One region of the Peribacillus sp. Aquil_B1 genome, then DNA from elsewhere that is predicted to be linked to it. Evidence: predicted binding sites of a transcription regulator. Region 1 holds the regulator's gene; the other holds the start of a gene.
The links. Region 1 encodes LexA, which represses DNA repair genes until DNA is damaged. Its sites were predicted from a motif close to CGAACATATGTTCG; they were not measured.
Positions count from the first base shown of each region.

Region 2: MPH60_RS06135 (Y-family DNA polymerase) is a predicted target of LexA. The motif match lies at 2,934-2,947, and genes of this name have one in related genera.

Region 1 is NZ_JAKXEE010000001.1:2,639,095-2,650,710, forward strand. It holds gene tkt (transketolase) at 1-906, opposite strand, end outside; gene MPH60_RS12820 (DUF896 domain-containing protein) at 1,129-1,362, opposite strand; gene MPH60_RS12825 (YneB family resolvase-like protein) at 1,428-2,084, opposite strand; gene yneA (cell division suppressor protein YneA) at 2,104-2,415, opposite strand; gene lexA (transcriptional repressor LexA) at 2,571-3,194, shown strand; gene MPH60_RS12840 (glucosaminidase domain-containing protein) at 3,420-4,034, opposite strand; gene MPH60_RS12845 (hypothetical protein) at 4,399-4,686, shown strand; gene MPH60_RS12850 (esterase/lipase family protein) at 5,200-6,732, opposite strand; gene MPH60_RS12855 (helix-turn-helix transcriptional regulator) at 7,501-7,725, opposite strand; gene MPH60_RS12860 (LexA family protein) at 7,860-8,498, shown strand; gene MPH60_RS12865 (N-acetylmuramoyl-L-alanine amidase family protein) at 9,034-9,723, opposite strand; gene MPH60_RS12870 (alpha/beta fold hydrolase) at 10,035-10,799, opposite strand; gene MPH60_RS12875 (phosphotransferase family protein) at 10,946-11,616, shown strand, end outside.
Region 2 is NZ_JAKXEE010000001.1:1,206,577-1,218,192, forward strand. It holds gene MPH60_RS06115 (MBL fold metallo-hydrolase) at 1-380, shown strand, start outside; gene MPH60_RS06120 (SDR family NAD(P)-dependent oxidoreductase) at 404-1,195, shown strand; gene MPH60_RS06125 (YobA family protein) at 1,355-1,882, shown strand; gene MPH60_RS06130 (C40 family peptidase) at 1,934-2,587, opposite strand; gene MPH60_RS06135 (Y-family DNA polymerase) at 3,001-4,260, shown strand; gene MPH60_RS06140 (YolD-like family protein) at 4,287-4,619, shown strand; gene MPH60_RS06145 (iron-sulfur cluster biosynthesis family protein) at 4,818-5,141, shown strand; gene MPH60_RS06150 (alpha/beta hydrolase) at 5,184-6,083, opposite strand; gene MPH60_RS06155 (YqkE family protein) at 6,214-6,474, shown strand; gene MPH60_RS06160 (MarR family winged helix-turn-helix transcriptional regulator) at 6,638-7,075, shown strand; gene MPH60_RS06165 (Ohr family peroxiredoxin) at 7,121-7,546, opposite strand; gene MPH60_RS06170 (aldo/keto reductase) at 7,809-8,717, opposite strand; gene mciZ (Z-ring formation inhibitor MciZ) at 8,774-8,935, opposite strand; gene MPH60_RS06180 (NUDIX hydrolase) at 9,011-9,562, shown strand; gene MPH60_RS06185 (endonuclease Q family protein) at 9,563-10,759, shown strand; gene MPH60_RS06190 (GNAT family N-acetyltransferase) at 10,777-11,340, opposite strand; gene spoIIM (stage II sporulation protein M) at 11,482-11,616, shown strand, end outside.

The sequences.
Region 1 (11,616 bases):
AACAACAGCTTCATTGAAGTGTGAATACACTTCTTCCGGAACATGGAAGTCCTCTTCGAATGTCCATTTATAAGCTTCCTTTGTCAATTTAAGCTCATCTGCGCCAAGCGGAGCGCCGTGAACAGCGGATTTACCTGAACGGTTTGGTGAACCGTATCCAATAACCGTTTTCACTTCGATTAATGTTGGGCGTGCATCGTCGGTTTTCGCTTCTTCAATCGCTTTAGCAATTTCCTGAAGATCATTTCCATCCTCAACGCGGATATATTGCCATCCATAAGATTTGAACCGGTCTGCTACGCTTTCACTAAATGATTGACTTAAGTCGCCGTCAAGGGAAATATCATTAGAATCATATAAAACAACAAGTCTTCCGAGTTGTAGATGTCCAGCTAATGAAGCGGCTTCTGCAGAAACACCTTCCATTAAATCTCCATCTCCACAAATGCTATATGTATAATGGTCGACAACATTATAAGAATCGCGGTTATAGCTTTCTGCCAAGTGACGTTCAGCCATTGCCATTCCGACTGCCATTGCAATACCTTGTCCAAGCGGCCCGGTAGTTGCATCTACACCAGCCGTATGTCCGAATTCAGGATGTCCTGGAGTTTTACTGCCCCATTGACGGAAGCTTTTCAAATCATCGATAGATAAGCCATAGCCCGATAAATGAAGAAGGCTGTATAACAGCATAGAACCATGTCCAGCTGAAAGAACAAAGCGATCTCTATTAAACCAATCTGGATTTTTCGGGTTATGGTTCATATATTCGGTCCATAGTTTATACGCCATCGGCGCTGCACCCATTGGCATACCTGGATGGCCGGAATTAGCCTTTTCAATTGCATCAATTGATAATGTACGAATCGTATTGATAGAAAGTGCATCTAATTTATCTAACATATTGTAAAAACATCCCTTCCTGTAATGTACCTCTTTATATTATAGTGACAAGCATAATATCACAACTAAAATCACTATTTACTGCCTCAATATTAAAATTTCCTAGAAATAAGAGAAGCCCCTATTTAGATTAAACTAAATAGGAGAATACATACATGCATGCACTCCCTTTTTACTCCTAAATGCTAATAGGATCCCCGTTCCATGAGAGGAATTCAAGCATTAATGTAAGTTTCTTTTTTCTTTTATATTTTTTATCTTTTGAGGAGTGACGTCATTACCTTCTGGATCAACGACTTTCACATGCTCCAACGTATCGGTCATGGACTTTCTGAATGTTTCCAAATACTCACTTCTCAATTGGGTTTGCTCTTTCGCCTCAACTTCCGTCAAACCTTCAGTCTTTGCCTTTTTAGAAAGTTCATTAATACGGGTTATTTTTTCTTTTGATAACATAATTTCGCTCCTTCATAATCTCCGGATATTGTCATGGTATTAAAAAAAAAGCGAAATTACAAGTTCTAAGATTGACTTTCCTTTTTATTCAGTTGATGTTCGAGAAAACGCCTATTCACAGTAGCCTTGGAAACATTGTATCCAAAGCCCCTTAAAGTGGCTGCGATTTCTGCAAATGTCAATCCATTGGCCCGAAGTTTAATAATTTCTTCAATAGGAATTTCCATACGGTCCCTTCCAGTGGAATTCCTTTGATTCTGAAGGTTTTTTTGAGGACGGTACCCTTTTTCAACGGCTCTTATCATCCCGCGCTTTATTTTAAGGTTATGTAGTTTCCTTTGGTATTCTTCTACAATACCGACTATCTGGATGACCATGGCATCCGAATCCGATAACTCAAGCTCCCCGTCATGTGAGAGCGTATAAATCTTCACATCTTCTTTAAGGATGACATGGAAAAGGGCTATTTTGGCATTTCCTCTTCCCAGCCTTGTTTCATCCTGGATTAATAGTACATCAGCTTCTTTAGTTTTAAATAGTTCGAGCATTTCAAAAATGCCATCCCGATTCAACTCATAACCACTTGCCTGTTCTTTTATTATGGAAATGACTTCTACGTCCATCTTTTCTGCCAATTTGACTAACTCATCTTCCTGCCTTGCCAATGATGTTTCCTGTGACTCTTTTTCTGTGCTGACCCTACAATAGATTACCGCCTTCATAATACCCTACCTTCACTACTTACTGCTCACTGGCCAAATTCTGGACAAGCTCTTCCCCTTTAACCGGTATGACGATGACTTGACCAGGTTTAATTGTATCCGCCCTGACTCCATTATGCTCTTCTATCCAACCAATGAATTCTTTTTTTGTCAAATTTGCTTCTTCATATTCTTCGGCAATTCCCCATAGGGTATCACCTTCACTTACTTCTATAGAAAGGAAATCCTTTTTTGGATCGTTGTTCAATGTACAAGAGAATAAAATTGAAAAGATGAATACTGATCCCGCTAATAGAATCGTATAAATATAATTTTTGTATAAATTTTTCATAAATATCCCTCCAAAGCGAATGTTCGTTCGTATGTTATGGTCAAATTATAATACGAACGTTTGTTTCAGTCAACAACAAAATTCGAACTTATGTTTGTATAGAGTTGGGGGCCATGCTATAATGTAGCAAAGAACATTGGGGAAGAGGTGCACAAATGACTAAACTATCAAAACGGCAGCAAGATATTCTTGATTTCATTAAAGAAGAGGTCCGCCAAAAAGGGTATCCACCTTCCGTACGGGAGATTGGCGAAGCAGTGGGGCTTGCTTCAAGTTCAACAGTACACGGACATTTATCACGCCTGGAAAGCAAAGGCCTGATTAGACGCGACCCAACCAAGCCAAGGGCCATTGAAATAATGAATTTGGAGGAAGCGAACAATATTCCCAAAGTCAATGTCGTGAACGTGCCGTTACTTGGAAAAGTAACAGCGGGAATGCCGATAACGGCCATTGAGAACATAGAAGAATACTTTCCGCTTCCCGAAAGCATGGTTCCACATGATGACCATGTATTCATGCTGGAAATCATGGGTGAAAGTATGATCGAAGCAGGAATTCATGATGGGGATTATGTCATCGTGAAACAACAAAGCAATGCCAATAATGGAGATATCGTCGTGGCCATGACGGAAGATGATGAAGCCACTGTAAAACGATTCTTTAAGGAACCGGATTACATAAGGCTTCAGCCTGAGAACTCAAATATGGAACCAATTATTTTACGGGATGTTTCGATCCTTGGAAAAGTAATAGGCTTATATAGACAAATACACTAAAAGCGCTAACCGCGCTTTTTTTGTTTGTTTAATCTATGTCCTGAATTCTCTCAATATGCATATGGAAGAGTGGATATTGATATATTTATTAATAGAATCAGATTTTCTTGGGAATTTAAACATCCTTTATTACGGATCGGAGTTATACGATCGCCTAATATTTACTTTGGTAACAATCTGATTACAATAAAAAAGAGAGCTTCAATTATCGCTCCCAGTTAAAATTCACTTCACTCTTAATCTTTGGTTCACCTTTATGAGGTTAAGATCGACCAAGCCATTCCACTGTTGTATCTGCACTTGTGTAGAACCGTATGCTTTTGCAAGCGCAGAGACGGTATCCCCTTTTTGGACAATATGATAAACCTCTTCAATGCTTGCATCATATTTTGTTAAATCGCTTGTTTCGATAAGGTTCACCAGTTTTTCAATATATTTGGGATCCGATGCATACCCCGCATCGAATATTGCTTTGAGTGCTTTTCTGTAATCTTTTTCTCCAATGACAGCTGTATAAAGACTTCTGTTCCACGAAGTCCCCTTTACATATAAATTGGCAAGATCTCGAAGACTTTCTTCCCACGATGGATATTTTCTGAATTTGTTCCATACTTGAACAGGCACACCATTGACATATTCCATTGTCTGAATAATGACAGACTCACCCTTGAAGTCACCTTTTGTACCGAATATATTTTTTCCTTTGCTTGCTAATAAACTTGTCCCATATCCACTCTCCAAACAAGCTTGTGCGATGACAACCGAAGGTAATATTTTAAATTCCTGTTGAATTTTCTGGGCATAGGGAGCAATTTCCTTAATAAATGTTTCTTTGCTCATTTGAACCTCCCACTAATAGGCATTACTTTATTTTTCACTGTTTATTCTCATTCTTATCGTATTCTCATCTATGAAAAAGGTTACAGCTTGTCCAGTACAAAAGGTTCCGATGATCTGGCTGATTTTTAGATTACTTACCTCGAATAGTTCGCTCCGCGTACTATTTATCCATTTCCCCACCAACCAGGAAAAGCCGCCAATCCATATATTAAAATGGATTGACGGCTTTTTTAATTGAACACTGGAAATCTTCAAAACTTGTCTAAAACTTTTAATAATTCATTTTAAATTTGTAATCATTGTATAAAAAATTGATGAAAAACAAAAATTAATTTTAAAAACTTCAATTCAAGGTGGTGAAATCATGGACTACCCAACCATCCATACAAACTTTTGGGATGCAGTGATAGCCATTCCTACCATCATGATTCTTACTCAACTTATTAAGGTCATGTTTCATATTCGTCCAAAATTCATCCCTGCCATCGCTTTGGCCCTTGGCTTGTTCATTTCCATTTTCATCAGTCATCGTCATCACTTTGTTTCAGGAATTTTCATGGGCTGGTTTTATGGCTATGCTAGCATAGGCAATTATGCTGCACTCAAAACTGATATTTTGTCTTATAGAGAATCCTATAAAAAGACGGATTAAACCTATATAGGTTGTCTCTCTCTGCCACTAACACCCATGTTACATCCCATTTACACATCCAAAAAACCCCTCCTTAATTAAGAGAAGGGATCAATTTGTCGGGAAAAGTAAGTTATCCTTTATGTTTTTTAAACTCCTGACTAACCGAGCATGCTTGGCAGACCGTCGGCGGAAAGGAAGCGGATTTTCTGCAATCGACTGGATCTTTTTTAAAATAAAAGAAACTTAGAATTTGTCTACAGTCTGATACCCTTTTTAAGAAAGGCTCTTTTCGTAAAGATTGGTGTTTTTAAAACAAAACTATTTAAGGTTGATTGGAGCGGAAGTGCGAGACTCCTGCGGGAGCAGCGGGACAGGTGAGACCCCACAGGCGTTTACGCCGAGGAGGCTCACCGCCCGCCCCGCGGAAAGCGAGCATCTGGAGGGGAAATCAACCACACCGCACTACTTGGTAAATAGCAGTAAATAGCAACAAAGTATGCGAAAACAGCCTTAAGAAAAGAAAGGATTTCACTATTTCTCAATATAGACCGAACGAATCAGCGTCCGGGTTCTTTCAGTACCATACACATTTTTTTCCTTGACATCTATTGTTACATTATAAACACCTGACTTAGGTACTTCTGGAAGGGTGCCAGTAAAATTTTCAGTATCCATTGCCTTAATTGAGCTTTTTTCACTAATTTCATTACCGGTTTCATCTATTAGATGAACCGAAAATGTTGTGCTGATTGGCCTTTTTTTATCATTCATTGGGTTCTTTATTAAAAATTTTGCATCTTTTTGCTTAACTTTACCGGCCATACTTAATGTAATGGGATTCTTTTCGTTAAATTGTGCAGTGAGCAGGTAGGCGTCTTTTGACGATTTTGTCTTCATTCGCACTTTCCAATCACCCATTTCAAGGTTGTTTCTATTGAATGAGTGGATGGTTGCACCATTAAAAAAGGAAGTTTCATTTTTGGCTGAATGCACCTTTAAGGAAGGTGAATACTTTTTATTGGATGGAGAAATCAATTCAACCTCGACATCATTTGAGGCTGTATATATGTTTATATTGCCTGGGGCTGCTTCATTTACATGGAAGCTTCGTTCGATCCAGACATTTTGTTTCAGGACATCACCCAAAACGGTTTGAGCGAGTGCGGTTGTAATGACATCATCTTCAACCCGTTCTTTATAATTGACATTATATTCAGGGATTCCAGCGGCGGAAGTGCTTCTTAAATATGGTTCAATTCTTGAAAATACAGCTGAGCCAACTCGTATATTGTCGTGATCAAAGTTGGGATCTGAAAATAAATGGGTTGCATAGGGTATTTTTGTACTCCATACATTCACTAGACCATCATTTTCCCCATATGAAGATAAATATTGTCCACCCATGGATAAGGCTGATAGAACCGGGCCTCTGTTCATGCCTGCCACAGTGAAATACATGTTTTTACGAGAATTAACATGGTTATCCGTGACAGAACGAAATTCCGCCATTTTACCAACTTGTAAAGAATAAGTTCCCTCATCTTTTTGACCTAATAGGGAACCAAGCCAGCCCGCATACCAGCTATAAGCCAAATCAGCAAGGTGAGAACCATGATGAGGGGAAGCTAAAGTGATCACCCTTCCAACATATTGGTGTGCTCCGTAGTGCACTAGAGCCGCTTGGGTATCTGGGCCCCCTTTGCTGTGAGCTATAATATTTACTTTTTCGCCCCCGAAATGGTTACTGATTTCTGCAAGCATTTGAGCTAAAAGCCTTCCATTAGCATATTGGCTCACTGATCCATTTCCAGCTGAATCATGAAGCTGAACAAAAACAGTTTGGTAGCCTGCTTCATACGCTTTGGTATACATATCATTGACACCATGATAATCCGTTTCACCGTACCAGCTGGTTGAACTGCCGTTTTTCCCTTGAACAAACACGATCGGTGGTTTCTTTGTATCAAGATTGGGAGGAATACTTCCAAGAAACCAATCTCCTGGACTGAACGTTTCGGAAGGAGGCTTTAATTTTCCTGCTGAGGAAATGTCTGGATTAGCCATAATTAATATGGTTAGAATGAGGACAAGAAAAACGACATAATTGATTACATTCCTTTTCAATTGTTATCTCCTCCAATATCAAGTGGAATTTTTTCGAACTCATCCTATTATCAACGCCCTCCTTCCAGGCCTTTCATAGCCTTCATTAGTATATATTTGTACTTTTGCATACCATTACCTGCTATCTTCACAAAGATGGGAGAAAAAAACTAGAAGAATTCATAATAAATGGAGATATAGTATGATGGTTTGCCTTCGATTCGTTTATGTATACAGTCATTTTCCATTTATGAAATGATCCTTATAGGATAAATCCATATATCGACTGCTGTAAGTTCACAAAAAAGAGAATAAGCCCTTCTCCTGCAAAGGATATAGGGCTTGACTTTTTTATGATCATCCAAATATTATTCTTCGAATTTGCCACTGTCCAATTGCTCCTATTCATGGTGTTTTGAAGTCCATCCTAGACATTAAGTAAATTATTGAAAAAAATTCTTTCACAGCAATTGGCTGTCATTCATAGGGATCTCAGTATCAATCGTCTATTTGGATTTTTAACTCCTTAAAGCCTTCCCTCAACCCACATACGCGTATTTCACAAATGAGAACTGGATAAATAATTTCAGGGCTATGCTGTTCTTCCGATTGTACAATATGTTTATCTGATTTTCCTTTCCTCTTTTTTTCACTCTCTTTCGATCATTTCTTAAATCTTGCCCCAGGAATGGTTACTTTGGTGAAGAAATGGTTGATAGTCTTGATCCTTTAACTACATTTGAAGTGTAGGTGGGGATCAAAAAAAATGATGTCGTCGATTGAGAACCCAACACATTCAGCAAACAAATAAGCCTTATCGATTCGCAAAGGAATCTTATATTGCTCATAGTCAATGTAAGTCCTTTTGGCCATTTTCAGCACTTTAGCCATTTCTTCTTGTGTCAAACCTTTATACTTCCTCGCTTGTTTAAGTGTGAACTTAACGTTTGTCATATCTTGTCACCACCTATCTAAAAAAATGATATCACACTTGAAGTATAGTTACCAACAATTTTTCGCAAAATTCACGCACTTTAAGTTTACTCACTTTCACTCATGGTGTATATTCTAGTAAGAGGTGAAGAAATATGCACATTGGTGAACGGATTAAAATGTTAAGAAAAGAAAGAAAAATGACACAAGAAGATTTGGCAAATATATTAAAAGTGGCGCCAACGGCAGTATCAGCATGGGAATCCGGACGGAATAAACCTTTAATGGATAAATTGAGCATGATGTCCGCATGCTTTGAAATACCGCTATCCCACCTCATTGAAGGAGCACCTATCGTTAGAAATGCTCCTGGAATGGAATTTCTAAATGAAAAGAATGTAAGATTAATTGGAGTCTATGGCAATATCCCTGCTGGAGATCCTAATTTCACCAATGAATATATAGAAGCATATATGCCGACATTAAATTCGATGTTAAAAACGAATAAAGAATATTTTTTCCTGAGAGTGAATGGCAATAGCATGAACAAAGAATTCAGTGACGGATCATTGATTCTCGTTGAAAAAACAACCTACGTCGATAAAGGAAAAATTGGAGTGGTCTTGGTAAATGGTCACGATGCTACGGTCAAAAAAGTGAGTATCGATGAAGAAAACATCACACTCACTCCCTGCAGCACAGATCCTTTTTATGAAAAAAAAACCTATAACATCAAAAATGATAGAGTCCGAATTTTAGGAAAAGTGGTTCAAGCCATTAAAATATACGATTAATATCCATTTAGAATTTTTAAGGAAAATTACTTTAGTTCTCCTTATTGACTGATACATATTAGGTATAAGCCATCATGGTTTGTGCTTTTTAGTATTGTTTTATTTGCCTCTGTAGCTCTAGAAGGGAAGAGCGCCGGAAAACATTTGTAGCCACCGGGTCGCAAGGTAAGGGTTTCAGAAGCACCGAAAAGCAAATAAGCTGAGGCAGGTGGAATTCCTGCCGGTGAAAATCCGTAGGGAAGCGTGTTCTCCCCTAGCCTATGCTTACGAAAGGAGTGCGGGTTCGAATCCCGTCAGAGGCTTGTTTCCTGGAAAATGCGAAGATATATCAAATTCCTCTTTTGCCTCCTGAGCAAAATTATTTATTTTTCCCTTTCACTTCTTCCGCTAATTTCAAGCATTCATATAGGACAGTAGTATGTACACGATTATTTTATTCGTGAACGAGGAAAAGCCCCTCTCTTTTTAAGAAGGGCTTCCTGTGTGGTGTGCTTCTGGAAGTTAAAAATCATTTAACCAGGCAACTATTAATGATTCATTTAACCCGCAATTTCTGGTTTACTGTAATGGTGTACTGACTGTCAAGATCGTTCCAATCTTTAATTTGCTGAACCGTACTGCCATAAGCAATGCTTAAGGAGTATACGGTGTCACCACTAACGACTGTGTGGTATACAGCTGTATTTTTCTTTTTAAGATTGAAGCATTTAACTAAACCGTTTACATGTCCGCGAGCCAGTGATTCGATAAAGGATGCCGTTTTCAATTTGGCTGCGTCATTGACATTATCGATAAATCCATTTTCAGTCAGGAGTGCAGGCATGTCCGTTTCACGGAGCACATGTAAATCTCCTGTTTTTTGTCCTCTGTCTTGGATGTTGATAAGCTTCATGACCTCTGAATGAATATGATCTTGATACGTTTTCGTAATCTGATTCGTAGACGTATAAACGTAATCCTCATACCCAGTGCCTCCGCCAGCATTTATGTGAATGGAGAGATAAAAGTCGGCTCCCCACGCGTTCGCTGCATTCGTCCTATCGTTTAAAGAGGGGTACGTATCTTGGTACCTGCTCATTTTTACAGAAACGTTATTATATTCTACTAATAAGATGTCTTTGATTCGAGTTGCAATGGATAAAGTTAAATCCTTTTCTCTCAATCCATTCCCCACCGAGCCTGGATCCGTACCGCCGTGGCCGGGATCAATAAATACTTTTACCATTTCTATCACCTCTATTAATCTTATGTTACGTATCAATAAATGCTTGTACACATAACTATCTGATTAATGAAATTTCAAAATAAGAATTCATCTTCTCGGCTACAGGTCCAAAAAAAATACACCCTAAAGGTGTCATGGCATTATATGATGAGATTCGCCAAATGGCCGGGTAATTTTTCAAAAAGCCTTCCTCCATTTGTATACTATTCTATCAGGAATTATTGGGCATCTATAAAATAAAGTGATAGAAGGAGACAGAGAGATTATAAAAGGCAACATTAACAAAATACTCTAAAAATGCTTGCATTCATCTAGTTATGGTTTGTTTTATTTAATTGTTCTGCACAATCTTTGATTGAGTCAATCACTATAGTTGGTTCTGATAATTGCGGGAAATGCCCACTTTTTTTTGCGACAATGTGTTTGCTGTTTGTTGACAATGAAAGCAATTCCAATTGGTTCTCAAGTCGTTTTTTTCGAATTTCCTCTGGCATCATTCGATTTTCTTGTCCACCAGTAATGACAAATACAGGTATTTCGGGAAATGTAGCAGTTTGCTGGATTTGTTCCACAGTTTTTTTCACAAAATTAACTTCATTGAATTGTTTATGCGAGGATAAGGAATCAAACACCTTGAACATCCTATTAAAGGCTTTTACAGCCTTGCCTTGATATTCATTAAGGCTAATATCTTTCGTTGTACTGGATTCTAAAAAAACTATTCCCCCCACTTCATTTGTGTAAAGTCGGGCATATAAATTAGCATATAGGCCGCCTAGCGAATGTCCGACCAATAAGTATGGAGGTTCAAACCCCACTGTTGTTAATGCCTCACGTAAAGTATTAACCATACTTTTCCCGTCTTGGCTTTCCTTCGGTTTATCGCTGCCAGCAACACCAAAGCGATTATAGGAAAATACAGATGCTGTTTCCGAAATTGCCGGCAGTATTTTCATCCAACCTTCTATCGGTCCAGAACCACCATTAATCAAAACTATATTTGGTTTGCCTTTTCCACTAATATTGTATTGTAACGTCCCTTTTGATGTTTCCACTTTATATTTTTCTATTTTCAATGTCAGCGCACCTCACTTTGTTTAGATTACTCTACGTGTGTATCAAGCTATTGGTTTCATTTATTGAAGTTCTAACATAATGCTTTAATTCGAAAGATATCTCGAAACTTATCCTATAGCTTATTAAATTTTAAAAGGAGAGTTGTATGATGAATGAATTTGGTAAGTTTGAACGATTGGTTCAAAAGTTTGATCAAGGGAGCAAGCTAATTCGCGCATGGGAATTAAAAGGCGGTATTTCTGCACAGGTTACAGGCCTTGAAGTATTATATCCTTCAGGGCGGATCATGAAAATGATCGTTCGTCAGCATGGTGAACATGACCTAAAACGGAATCCAAATGTTGCAGCAGATGAACACAAGCTATTAGGGATATTGAAAGCTGCTGGTTTGCCTGTACCGATGCCATATCATCTTGAGCAATCGTGCGAGATTTTTTCCAAGCCATCCATACTTATCGAGTTTATTGAGGGCAAGACAGAATTCACTCCCTCAAATCTCAAAGATCATATCTTGCAATCAGCAATCAATCTAGCAAAAATCCATCGTGTTGATTGTGCAAATCTATCTTTATCCTTCCTGCCTAAATTAGAAAATACATATACCAAGATGTTAAATAATAACGATCGGGTAATCCTGGACGAAACATTAAATCTGAGCTTGATTAGGGATTTATTAACATATTTCACGCCTTTACCATCCATGAATAAGGAAGTGATCCTTCATGGTGATTATTGGCCAGGAAATCTATTATGGAAAGAGGATAAACTAGTTTCCATAATTGATTGGGAAGATTCAGGCATAGGGGACCCTTTGGC
Region 2 (11,616 bases), 1.4 Mb from region 1:
TAATGGAACCACCTATACTCCCTGGAGGCATGAGGCCTCGTCCGTTACTGCAATATAATGCATCACTTCAAAAATTATTGGATTTTCCCATATCCACTGTTTACTCCGGACATGGATCTGAAGTGGCAGGAGATGCAGTTGCCGACTTGATTCAATATAGATTCGAGCGGCAGCATAACCGTGCCATGCAGGTGAAAAGCATGCTGCAAGATAAGCCTTTATCTGTCTTTGAAGTGTGTCAGCAGCTGTTTCCGAAAGTATACCTTCAGGAAGTGGGCCTGACACTTTCGGAAACGGTCGGTCAGCTGGACTATTTAGAAGACTTGGGTGAAGTCCAAACAGAAATCCAATCAGGGGTCATTCTGTATTCAATCGCTTAATGTTCGCAAGGAGGCTCACTTTTTTGAATGAGTTACAAGGTAAAGTCATTGTTATTACCGGTGCTTCCGGAGGGATTGGCAAGGAAGTTGCCATTCAAAGTGCAAAACAGGGAGGCCGTCTCGTCCTCTTGGCCAGAAGCATGGATAAATTACTGCTGCTAAAGAATGAACTGATCACCCAATATGGGATTGATGCATATGCCTATAAGCTTGACGTGGCAGACACTGACCAGGTGACAAATGTTTTTAATGACATCCATGAGCAAATAGGTGAAGTGGATGTGTTGGTCAACAATGCTGGTTTCGGCACGTTTAAAGAAGCGCAGGATACGGAATTAAATGAAACGAAAGCAATGTTTGCTGTCAACGTCATTGGCTTGATGGCCTGCACAAAGCTGGTTTTGCCGTATATGAAGCAGAGAAAATCGGGGCATATCATCAATATCGCTTCACAGGCCGGTAAAATCGCCACTCCTAAATCAACATTGTACTCTTCTACCAAGTTCGCAGTTCTTGGCTATTCAAACGCACTTCGGCTCGAGCTGATGGAAGATCATGTTTTTGTGACCACCGTCAATCCTGGCCCTATAGAAACGAATTTCTTTAACATTGCGGATGAATCAGGTACATACTTAAAGAACGTTGAAAAATTCATGCTTAAGCCTGGAGATGTCGCTGCTAAAATCGTAGCGGCGATGCTGACCAACAAGAGGGAAATCAATCTGCCTGGCTGGATGAATTTAGCTGGGAAATGGTATAACATGTTTCCGAAAATCACCGAAACATTAGGAAAAAAAGCATTTTTTAAAAAGTAGCTAGACTTTCGATGCAGAACAAGGCAAAAGATGGTAATATAATAGGCAAAGGGGAATGTCGGTGACATTCCCCTTTTTGAAATGCCCGAAGTTTTCTATGTTAAATAAAGGGTAACTATTTCAGGGGGAATTCGTCTATTTCTAGTAGGAGGGATTTGTATGAAGATGATGGTGAACCTTTATATCTCCATATTCGTTGCCTTTATTCTGGGTAGCTGCCAATCCCCTGATTGGAACATGGATGAATCCATTGATAAAGGGGAAGAAGGTTTCATTACGGATCTTGACGATAAAAGGATTTTGATTAAAGGGACGTACTATAAGGTGACCAATGATACATATATTCAAGATCAACATGGTAATGACCTCGATTATTCCGAACTGGAAATCGGGATGAAAGTGAAGCCATGGCACCGGGGCGGGGTGAAGAAATCATTTCCTGGGAAAGCGGAAGCGGAACTGATTCTTGTTTTAACCGATGAAAATAGCTTAGCCGAACAAAGGGCGGTCACTGCTGCTCTCGATCATGTCAGCAAAGCGGAAAGTCAGCGATTCATGGTTCTCGAAGTCGTCCATTTACCCTCAGAGCATGTTTATAATATCGAAATGATGAATCGTTCCAACTTGGATTCTTCATTTACTGTGACTGTTGAGGATGTAACGGATGAAATATTATATATAAAATAAAACAACCGGACTGAATCACTTTGAATTCCGTCCGGTTGTTCGTCCTCGGTTTTATAAAGTTTTCGCACCCAAATATTTTGGTTTCCAATATGAATTATCCATATCCGTGATGGTTATTCCTTTAGAAGACGTAGCACTGATGAATTGACCATTTCCGATATAAATCCCAACATGGGATACCCCTGTTCCAGAAGTATTAAAGAATACAAGATCACCCTTAGCTGGTGAAGATACTTTTAAACCTGTATTGGCATAAAGCAATGATGTTGTACGCGGTAAGGTGATTCCTTGTGATTTCTGGAATACGTAATAGACGAAGCCTGAGCAGTCGAATCCAGTTGGTGTTGTTCCGCCCCATTTGTAGGGTTTGCCTATTAAGGTTTTTGCATAGCTGATCAAGCTAGTATTATTGACATTATAAACACCAAGCGCATTAAATGTGCCTCGGCCGGCAATTCCATCGACAGTCAACCCTTTGGCTTTTTGGAATTTTTTTACTGCAGATACAGAATAGGTGCCGTAATATGTAGTCAGTGAACCTGTATATGTGAAATAACCTTTGGTTTTTAAAAGTTGTTGTAGTTGTTTGACATCGCTATGTGTCATTCCGGGTCTGAGGGTTTGGTCTCCAATATTGGCAAAGGCTTGCAGTGGGGTTAGCATCATGGCAGATGCAACAGCAGCTGAAGCGATCCATTTCTTCATAATTTTCATTTCCTCTCTATCTATCTCTCTAGTATTGTTAACAATATTATCCTACAATACCATTATGACAATTAGACATAATTTTGATTACATTTTCATTACAAAAAATGAGCAGTAAGACTTGATTTAAAATAGTCGAAAGTCTGTTGAAAAGGGTGGGAGAATTTTAAAAAACTAAGCATAAGGATCCACTAAAAATTATTCAAGCTACGAATTGATTCTTTTTTAAAAAACTATTTGGATATGTAGTTTAAATTTGGTATTTTAACCATTATTAGTATCTATTATATTTTTCGAGGAAATTACATTAAAAAGTAGAAATTTGTATGAAAACTTCCATTGAATAAGAACGTATATTCGGTTAAAGTTATGAATATAATAAAAGCGAACGTATATTCTTGTTAGGGTGAGAAATGATGGATTATGGGACGATGCCGAAACAATCAATTATGTGTATCGATATGAAAAGTTTTTATGCAAGCTGTTCAGCGGTCATGCTTGGTCTGAACCCGCTTGATTGTTATCTGGCGGTGGTTGGTGATTTGAAGAGGACAGGGAGCATTGTGCTTGCGGCTTCTCCAAAGATGAAGAAGGAATTTGGCATCAAGACAGGTTCGCGGATGTTTGAGATCCCGAATGATCCGAGGATTGTCGTCGTTGAACCTAAAATGGCGACCTATTTAAGGGTTTCGACGGAAATCACCCGCTTGTTCAACCGTTATGTGCCCAAAGAAGCGATTCACGTATATAGTGTGGACGAAAGCTTTGTGAAAGTCGATGGTGCCGCTTCTTTATGGGGAGATGCCCGCATGATAGCTGAAAAGATAAAGGATGAAATTGAACGGGAATTACAGCTCCCCTGTGCCATTGGAATTGGACCGAACATGCTTATGGCAAAACTTTGCCTTGATTTGGAAGCCAAACATAAAGGGATTGCGGAATGGAAGTATGAGGATGTGCCAAGCAAACTTTGGCCGATTTCCCCGCTTCGTGAAATGTGGGGGATCGGCAGGCGCGTAGAAAAAACCCTTCATGGAATGGGCATATTTACGGTTGGGCAGCTTGCCAATTATGATCTTGAATTACTTGAAGCAAAGTTTGGGATTATGGGCAATCAGCTTTACCACCATGCCTGGGGAATAGATTTATCCGATATGGGGGCAGCGATCATCGAAGGGCAGGTCAGCTTCGGCAAAAGTCAAATCCTGCTGCGGGATTATAAGGAGGAGCATGAGGTAAAGCAGGTCATGCTGGAAATTTGCGAAGAAGTTGGAAGAAGGGCACGCACCCATCGCAAGGCAGGAAGGACGGTGAGCCTCAGCATTGGTTACAGCAAGGACGAGTTCGGCGGAGGTTTCCATCGTTCGCGTTCGATTAGCGAACCGACCAACATTACGATGGAGTTATATAAAGTTTGCTTGGAGCTTTTTCATGAGAACTATAGGCAAAAAACGGTTCGGAGCATAGAGGTCAGGCTCTCGAACATTGTGGATGATAACGAAATGCAGCTGACTTTATTCGATGCTTCGCGCTGGAAGAAGCGGGAATTGAGTTACACGGTGGATCGAATCCGCCATAAATATGGAGCCAAATCGTTATTGCGTGCCGTTTCGTATACAGAAGCAGGTACAGCCGTTTACCGGAGCAAGCTGCTTGGTGGGCATAAGGCGTAAGGTTGATTTTGAAGGGAGGGAAAAGGATGATACGTGATCGCGGCCGTATCAAATGGACATCGATGATGTTGCCGGAGCATGTGAAGATGCTTCGGGATTGGGTGGTGGAGGATGGCTATGAAACGAAGCGCATCCTGGATGAGCAGCAATTGGAAGAAATGAATGCGGTAATGGGGGAAGCGATGGAGGAAAGAAAGGATGTCAGGATTGCTCATTATGAAGGAAACCGGTATCAGCTGTTAATCGGCAGGATCCATTATTATAATGAGCTCACCCAAAAGCTTCATATCGTCGATCGGTTTCAGCAGGCCCACTATATCAGGCTTTCCGATATCGCGGATGTAAGGATAATGGAATGATGAGCGGAAGGGCTGTTCCCAAGGGACAGCCTTTCTGATGAAAGGAATTGGCGTTAGAGAACCGGCATTTGTTGGATCGGCCATGAAGAAAGTGATTTTCGTGTCGGCTGACGCTTGCAAAGGAAGGCAGTTTCTTTAACAGAAGCGTTTTTATGGTTTATAATGGGGGAAAGGAAAGACATCGGGAGGCGTGCAATCATGTATATTGAATGGACGGAAACAGCGGCTGAGAAAATGGCCGATAAGGTACAGGGACAAGAAGGATATTTACAGTTGAAATATGATACGGATGGCTGTGGCTGCGTGGTAAGCGGTGTGACCGCGCTATGGTGGGTCAACGAACCTGAAGAAGGTACAGAAAAAGTGGAAACAAACGGGATTCCGCTATATGTGGAGAAATCAAAAATGATTTTTCTTGATGAAGTCATGAAAATAGACTTTGTTCCGGAAGCGAACAGCTTTCAATTAAAAAGTCCGAATCAAATCTTGAATCCGAGGATGAGTTATTTTAATAAGATCTGATTAAAAGCAAAGAGGGGATCTTGGATACCCTCTTTTTTCTTCTCAGACAAGTTTTAGAAACTGATCGATTTGATCTTCATATTCTCTTGGATTTTCATTATAAGATTGAGCGTGGGCCCCTTTTTTAGCTAGGTACAGCTGCTTTGGGCCCTTTTTTGCTGCATATAATTCCGCTGTCATGGAAGCGGGAATGAAACTATCATTTTCACTATGGATGAAGAGCACCGGGTTTCGGATATTTTTCATATAATCGATTGGGGACACTTCATTGGTCCAATACCCATCACGGAGTTTGATGAACGTACGCCCAAGCGGAAACACGGTCCAAGAGGGAAGTGGGACTACATGTTTAAGCTGGTGTTTGATCTGATCCTCGAAATTTGAAAATGGGCAGTCGGCAATGTAAAAATCAGCACCATCTTCAAGCATTCCGGCATATAAAAGCAGGGTTACAGCCCCCATGGATTCTCCATGAATGCCAATATGAAGGTCGGGCCCTTTACGTCTTTTCAATTCATCGATTACGGCCTTCAGGTCGAATTTTTCATAATGTCCGTAACTGCTCGTCTTGCCACCGGAATCCCCATGCCGGCGGTGGTCATAAATGATCGCATTGAAGCCCCGCTTAAGAAAAATGTTCATGTACTTAATCGAATTGACTTTGTTCTCCGTCACACCATGAGAAATGACCACCCACTTATTGGTATCATGCGGTTCGATAAACAAGCATTTCAAGGAATATCCGGATGGTGACGATACCCAAATTTCCGTTTTAGGCAGATTATCAAAATCCTCCCGGATCAGGCGTTTAGCCATGATTTCACGATTCTGGATAAAGTCATCTTCCTTCTTTTTCATATACATGATCCGATTGGAAAAATAAATGCCGACGCCGATGATATACGATAGGATTCCGGCGAGTGTAAACCACCATTTCTTCATGAAAGGTCCTCCTAGGTTGATTTTCTTTATTTTACCATGTGGGAAATGGGAAAACACTGTTTGAAAACCATGACGAGGAAAACGGCAGTCGTGATATAATAATTTCATAAATGGCCAGGAGGTTTAAAGGATGAAAAAGAAACAGCCGCGAAATCAAAATCAAAGCAAAAACCAAGATAAAGATTCATCTTCATTGAAACTTGGTGATATGATCAATCAAGATATCATGTCCCAGCTTCGTCAAAAGCAAAAGGAACTTAATGAGGCTGAACAAGAAAAAAGGGAAGCGGAAGAAGAAAAGAAACGCGAAGAAAGAAAGCGGCGGGAGAAGAATAAATCATTTGAAGAACTATTGGGTGAAAGCAACCTGAACTGGAAGAATTATAAATGAAGGACAGGGAGCAGTTTAAGTTTTAAGTGGGCTGGCTCCCTTTTTCCGTTCAGGAAGACCATTCCTTGCTGATACTCCTTTATTTTATAAAGTATAACGATTATATTAAAGATAAGTTCGATATGATGTCATATCGGATGGACTACTATTAGCTGGTGATATGATGCAAAGTAAAATAGAAAAAGTGCTGGAAGACCAATTATGTTTCCTGCTTTATGCAAGTTCAAGGGAAATGACGAAGAAATATAAACCGTTGCTTGATAAACTCGAAGTGACATATCCTCAATATCTGGTCCTGCTTCTATTATGGGAACAGGATACACTTACAGTAAAAAAACTAGGGGAGCTCCTTGCCCTCGACTCAGGAACGCTTACCCCCATGTTGAAACGAATGGAGCAGAATGGCTTGATTGTCCGTGAACGTTCGACTGAAGATGAACGGTCTGTCATGATTAAGTTGACGGAAAAGGGACTTGGTTTACAGGAAGAGGCCTGCTTCATTCCCGATCGCATTTCGGCTATGTCGGGTGACGATAAGAAGGTGGTTGAGGATTTAAAAGCTTCCCTGATCCAACTATTGAAAACTTTACAGCAATTTTAGCAAAGAAAAGACGCTTGGGGTTCCCCAAGCGTCTTTTTGTCGGATTTAATCTACACTTATTTCAAAGGCGACGTCCACATTGCCGTTGATTGCTTTTGAATAAGGACACATTTGATGTGCTTTATGAACAAGGGTTTCGAATGTCTCCTTATCGACTCCGGATCCCTTCACAGCCAAAGTTACAGCCAAGCTGTACTGATGCATCTCACCCATCAATAGGCTGACGCTTGCGGTGACTTTGGAATCGAAGGAAACGCGTTCGATTTTACCAACTGATTGCAAGGCACTATCAAAACATGCAGCATATCCAGCTGCAAAAAGCTGTTCCGGATTAGATGCTTCAGGCATCTGTTTAGCTCTTGGTGTTCCAGGCATCGCAATATCAACCGTGAAGTTGCCGTCAGCAGAAATAGCCGTTCCTTCTCTTCCGCCATCAACTGTTACAGACGTTGTAAATAATGTTTTTGTCATCATTTTTTCTCCCTTATCTTCTTATTTTAATTGTGCACAATTGAATTGTATAACACTTAGTTTGTATTGTCCAATGAAAAATTTCAATTGGTATGAAGTAAATTTGGTTTGGAAAGGGGATAAGAATGATGGGAAACTTGAAGCGGTACAGAAGCAGTATGGTGAAAAAAACGTTGGAACGGAAAAAGGCTGCCTATCACGTTATTAAACGGAGATAGTGCAGCCTGATTTATTTGAAACATTTAATTTAGTTCTATTCTTTTTAATCCCGGTGACTTTCATATTTGTTCGCTTTGGTCAACTGCTTTAAGATATCCAACTCGGTTTTGGACAGTGAAGGACTGTTGGCAGCCTGGCAGTTCTCGCGGAGCTGCTGTACTGAACTTGCTCCTGGTATAACGGTAGCGACGCTTGGATGGGACAATACATATTGAAGTGCCGTTTCATTCAACTTCCTATCGGAAAGTTTGTCCTTTATTTGCGGAAGCAAATCTTTAAGTTCGTGATAGCTAAAGTCAAGGTATCCATCCTCATTTGCCTTTTCAAGCATTTTTTCACTGAGCAGCCCTTTGGCAAGGGGGCCACGGGCAATAATGCTGATTTGTTTGTTGGCCAAAAGGGACATCCACTCTTCTGGGCGGCGGTCGAGTAGATTAAACTGCATCATCACGGAATCAAGCTCAGACTTTTCAGTGAATTCCTTGATCACATTCGGACGAATCGAGGAAATCCCATAATATCGGATATAGCCTTCTTTTTTCAAATCTTCAAATGCTTCTACCGTTTCTCCGATATTGTCTGAAATGGTGCCGCCATGTAACTGATAAAGATCAATATAGTCAGTTCCCAATCTCTTTAAGCTATCTTTTACTGCCGTTTTAATATATTCGCCAGATGGATCCCAGCTCCAGGAATCTTTGTTTTCATTCCAGCGGTTTCCGACCTTGGTAGCTATGTATACCTTATCGCGGACCGATTTTAAATTCTTTCCGACGATTTCTTCATTCATGCCGAAATCATATAAGTCAGCAGTATCAAAATAATTGATTCCTTCATCTAAAGCGGCTTGTATGATTTCGGATGCCTGATTTTCATCAGTCCCCAATGACATGCATCCGAGCCCGATTTCAGAAACTAGCAAGTCTGAATTTCCTAGTCTGCGTTTTTTCATGTTATCCACTCCCTTACATTTCATTGTAAAGGAGAAATCCATTTCACTCAAAGAATTCACTTGATCCTTTTTAAAGGAGTGGGAGGCACCTGATCGTGTATGTCGGCTATCCAATCATTGATATAGACATATTGATTTTGCAATTGTTTTAGTTTTTGAAGGATTTCCCAACTCTTTCCGGATAAAGTAACGCTTTTTTCCAGTACGTAAACTTTCATTAAATCGCCCTCCATCTCTAGTATGGTAAAATGTATGAGGAATCATGCTGCAATTAGAACAGAGGAGTGGTCAGGATGAAAAAATTTGAAGAAAAAACGCTGTCTTCGGAAAAAATCTTCACAGGAAAGGTAATCAGCCTGCAAGTCGATGATGTAGAGCTTCCTGATGGGAAAACGGGTAAACGTGAAATAATCAAGCATCCGGGAGCGGTTGCCATCATAGCTCTCACGGCAGAAAATAAAATCATCATGGTTGAACAGTACCGTAAAGCGCTGGAGAGAAGCTTGGTGGAAATTCCTGCAGGAAAGCTTGAAAAAGGCGAAGAGCCGGTTCTGTCGGCTAAACGGGAGCTGGAAGAGGAGACAGGTTATGAATGTGAAAAAATGGAGCACATCATATCCTTCTATACATCCCCAGGTTTCGCCGATGAATTGGTCCACCTATATGTGGCCCACAATTTGAAAAAGAAAGAAAATGCGGCCCCGCTGGATGAAGATGAATTCGTCGAGATGATTGAACTCACGCTGGAGGAAGCTCAGACTTATATGGATGAAGGGAAAATCAAAGATGCCAAAACGGCATATGCAGTTCAGTATCTGCAGTTGAAAAAGGCGATGAAATCGTAAATGAAAGAGTTTTACGCTGACCTTCATATCCATATAGGCAGAACGAGAAGCGGAAGAGCCGTGAAAATAACAGGTGCTAAAACATTAACCTTCAGCAATGTGCTGCAAGTGGCAAGTGAAAGGAAGGGCCTTGATCTAATCGGGATAATCGATTGCCATTCTCCTGAAATTATCGAAGAAATCGAAGCGGGGATGCTGAACGGCGAAATCACGGAGAAGATTGAAGGCGGACTTCAATACAAGAATACAACCATCATTCCAGGCTCGGAGATTGAAATTTATGATCAGAATTGTAATGGACCGATCCATGTCCTCGCTTATTTTCCCACTATAAAAGCGATGAAGGAATTCTCCTCATGGATGAGCGGACATGTTAAAAATATTACCTTGAGCTCCCAAAGGATTTATTGTGATGGAAGAACGCTGCAAAGGATCGTGAAATCATTGGGCGGCCTGTTTATCCCGGCACATGTTTTCACCCCATTTAAAAGCTTATATGGAAAAGGGGTGCGATCCAGTCTGACTGAAGTATTCGATCCGAAGCTAATTGATGCCATCGAACTGGGTTTAAGTTCTGATACAGAAATGGTCAAGGATATCGAGGAGTTGGACTCCTATGTATTCGTAACGAATTCCGATGCGCATTCGCTTGGGAAAATCGCTCGTGAATATCAAAAAGTCCTGCTAGAAGAACCGAGTTTCAATGAGCTGGCGAAAGCACTTAAAGAAAAAGGGAATCGTAAGGTGACCGTTAATTATGGATTGAACCCCTTATTGGGAAAGTATCATCAAACTGTATGTTCAGGGTGTTTACACCAGGTATTGAAAGAGAGTGAACAATGTCCCGAATGCGGTAATAAATCCATTATAAAAGGGGTATCGTCCAGGATTGAAGAGCTCTCCATTTCCGGGGAAGGGAGAAATGGTAGGGAAAGGCCGCCGTATATCCATCAAGTACCACTTGATTTCATCCCGGGACTCGGTCCTAAATCCATGGAAAAACTGCTGGTGGCATTTGGAACAGAGATGAATATCCTACATGAAGTTACGCTTGAACAGCTCAAGGAAATCGTTCCTGAAAAATTGGCGGGCTACATCGATTCTGCCAGAAAAGGGACGTTATCTTTTGAAGTGGGAGGCGGAGGAAAGTACGGAAAGGTCAAAAAGGAATTAACTGAAAAAAGTCCTGACAGATGAGATCTGTCAGGACTTTTTTAGTTTGTTGTTTTTGCATAAATGGAGGTGTCCCGCACTTCCTTGCCATCTGCACTAAGGCAGTCATTACGTAAAATACCTTCAAGGGAATATCCCAGCCTCTCAGGAATCCGTTTGCTGGCAATATTATTAGGGTCACAGCGGATCTCGACCCGCTTTGCGCCATAATGGTAAAAGGCGAATTTAGTTAGCTTTTCCACTGCCTCCGTTATGTAGCCCAGTTTACTGTATCTCGTATCAATCCAATAACCAATTTCGAATTTAGGGATATCCCAGTTAATTCGGTGCAGACCAGTGGAGCCGATGAATTGATCGTCTTCTTTCCTATAAATATGGAGTCTGATATCCTCTTTTAAAATAAAGTCCGCAAAGGACTTAAGGACATTCTGTTCAGAAGTTTCCAACGAAACATCTTGATGGGCAAACGGCAGCCACTGTTTCAATTCAGGTTTAGAATGGACTATGGCTTCGTAAAGGTCCAGGCCATCGCCAGGCTGACAAGGTCTTAGATATAATCGTGGGGTTTCAATTTTTTCGGGGAAATCCATTAATATAGCTTTCATATCCTGCCTCCATACATCATTGATATGGAAAATTATAACACAAATTGGGTTCAAGGCGTTCGGCTGATGGGGAAAGTTTTCTTAGCATAAATGAGAGAGTGAAAACATAGATTCTAGTAAGCGGAGTTGGGAGGATGAAAGATGAAAAAAAAATCTGTCGTACAAAATGCCGTAATGAAACATATTAACGAACATTCCTCATTATATGTCTTTATCACTGTGCTTTTTTTGATGGGTGTCATTTTTGGGGCAATATTGGTGAATAGTTTGAGCTTT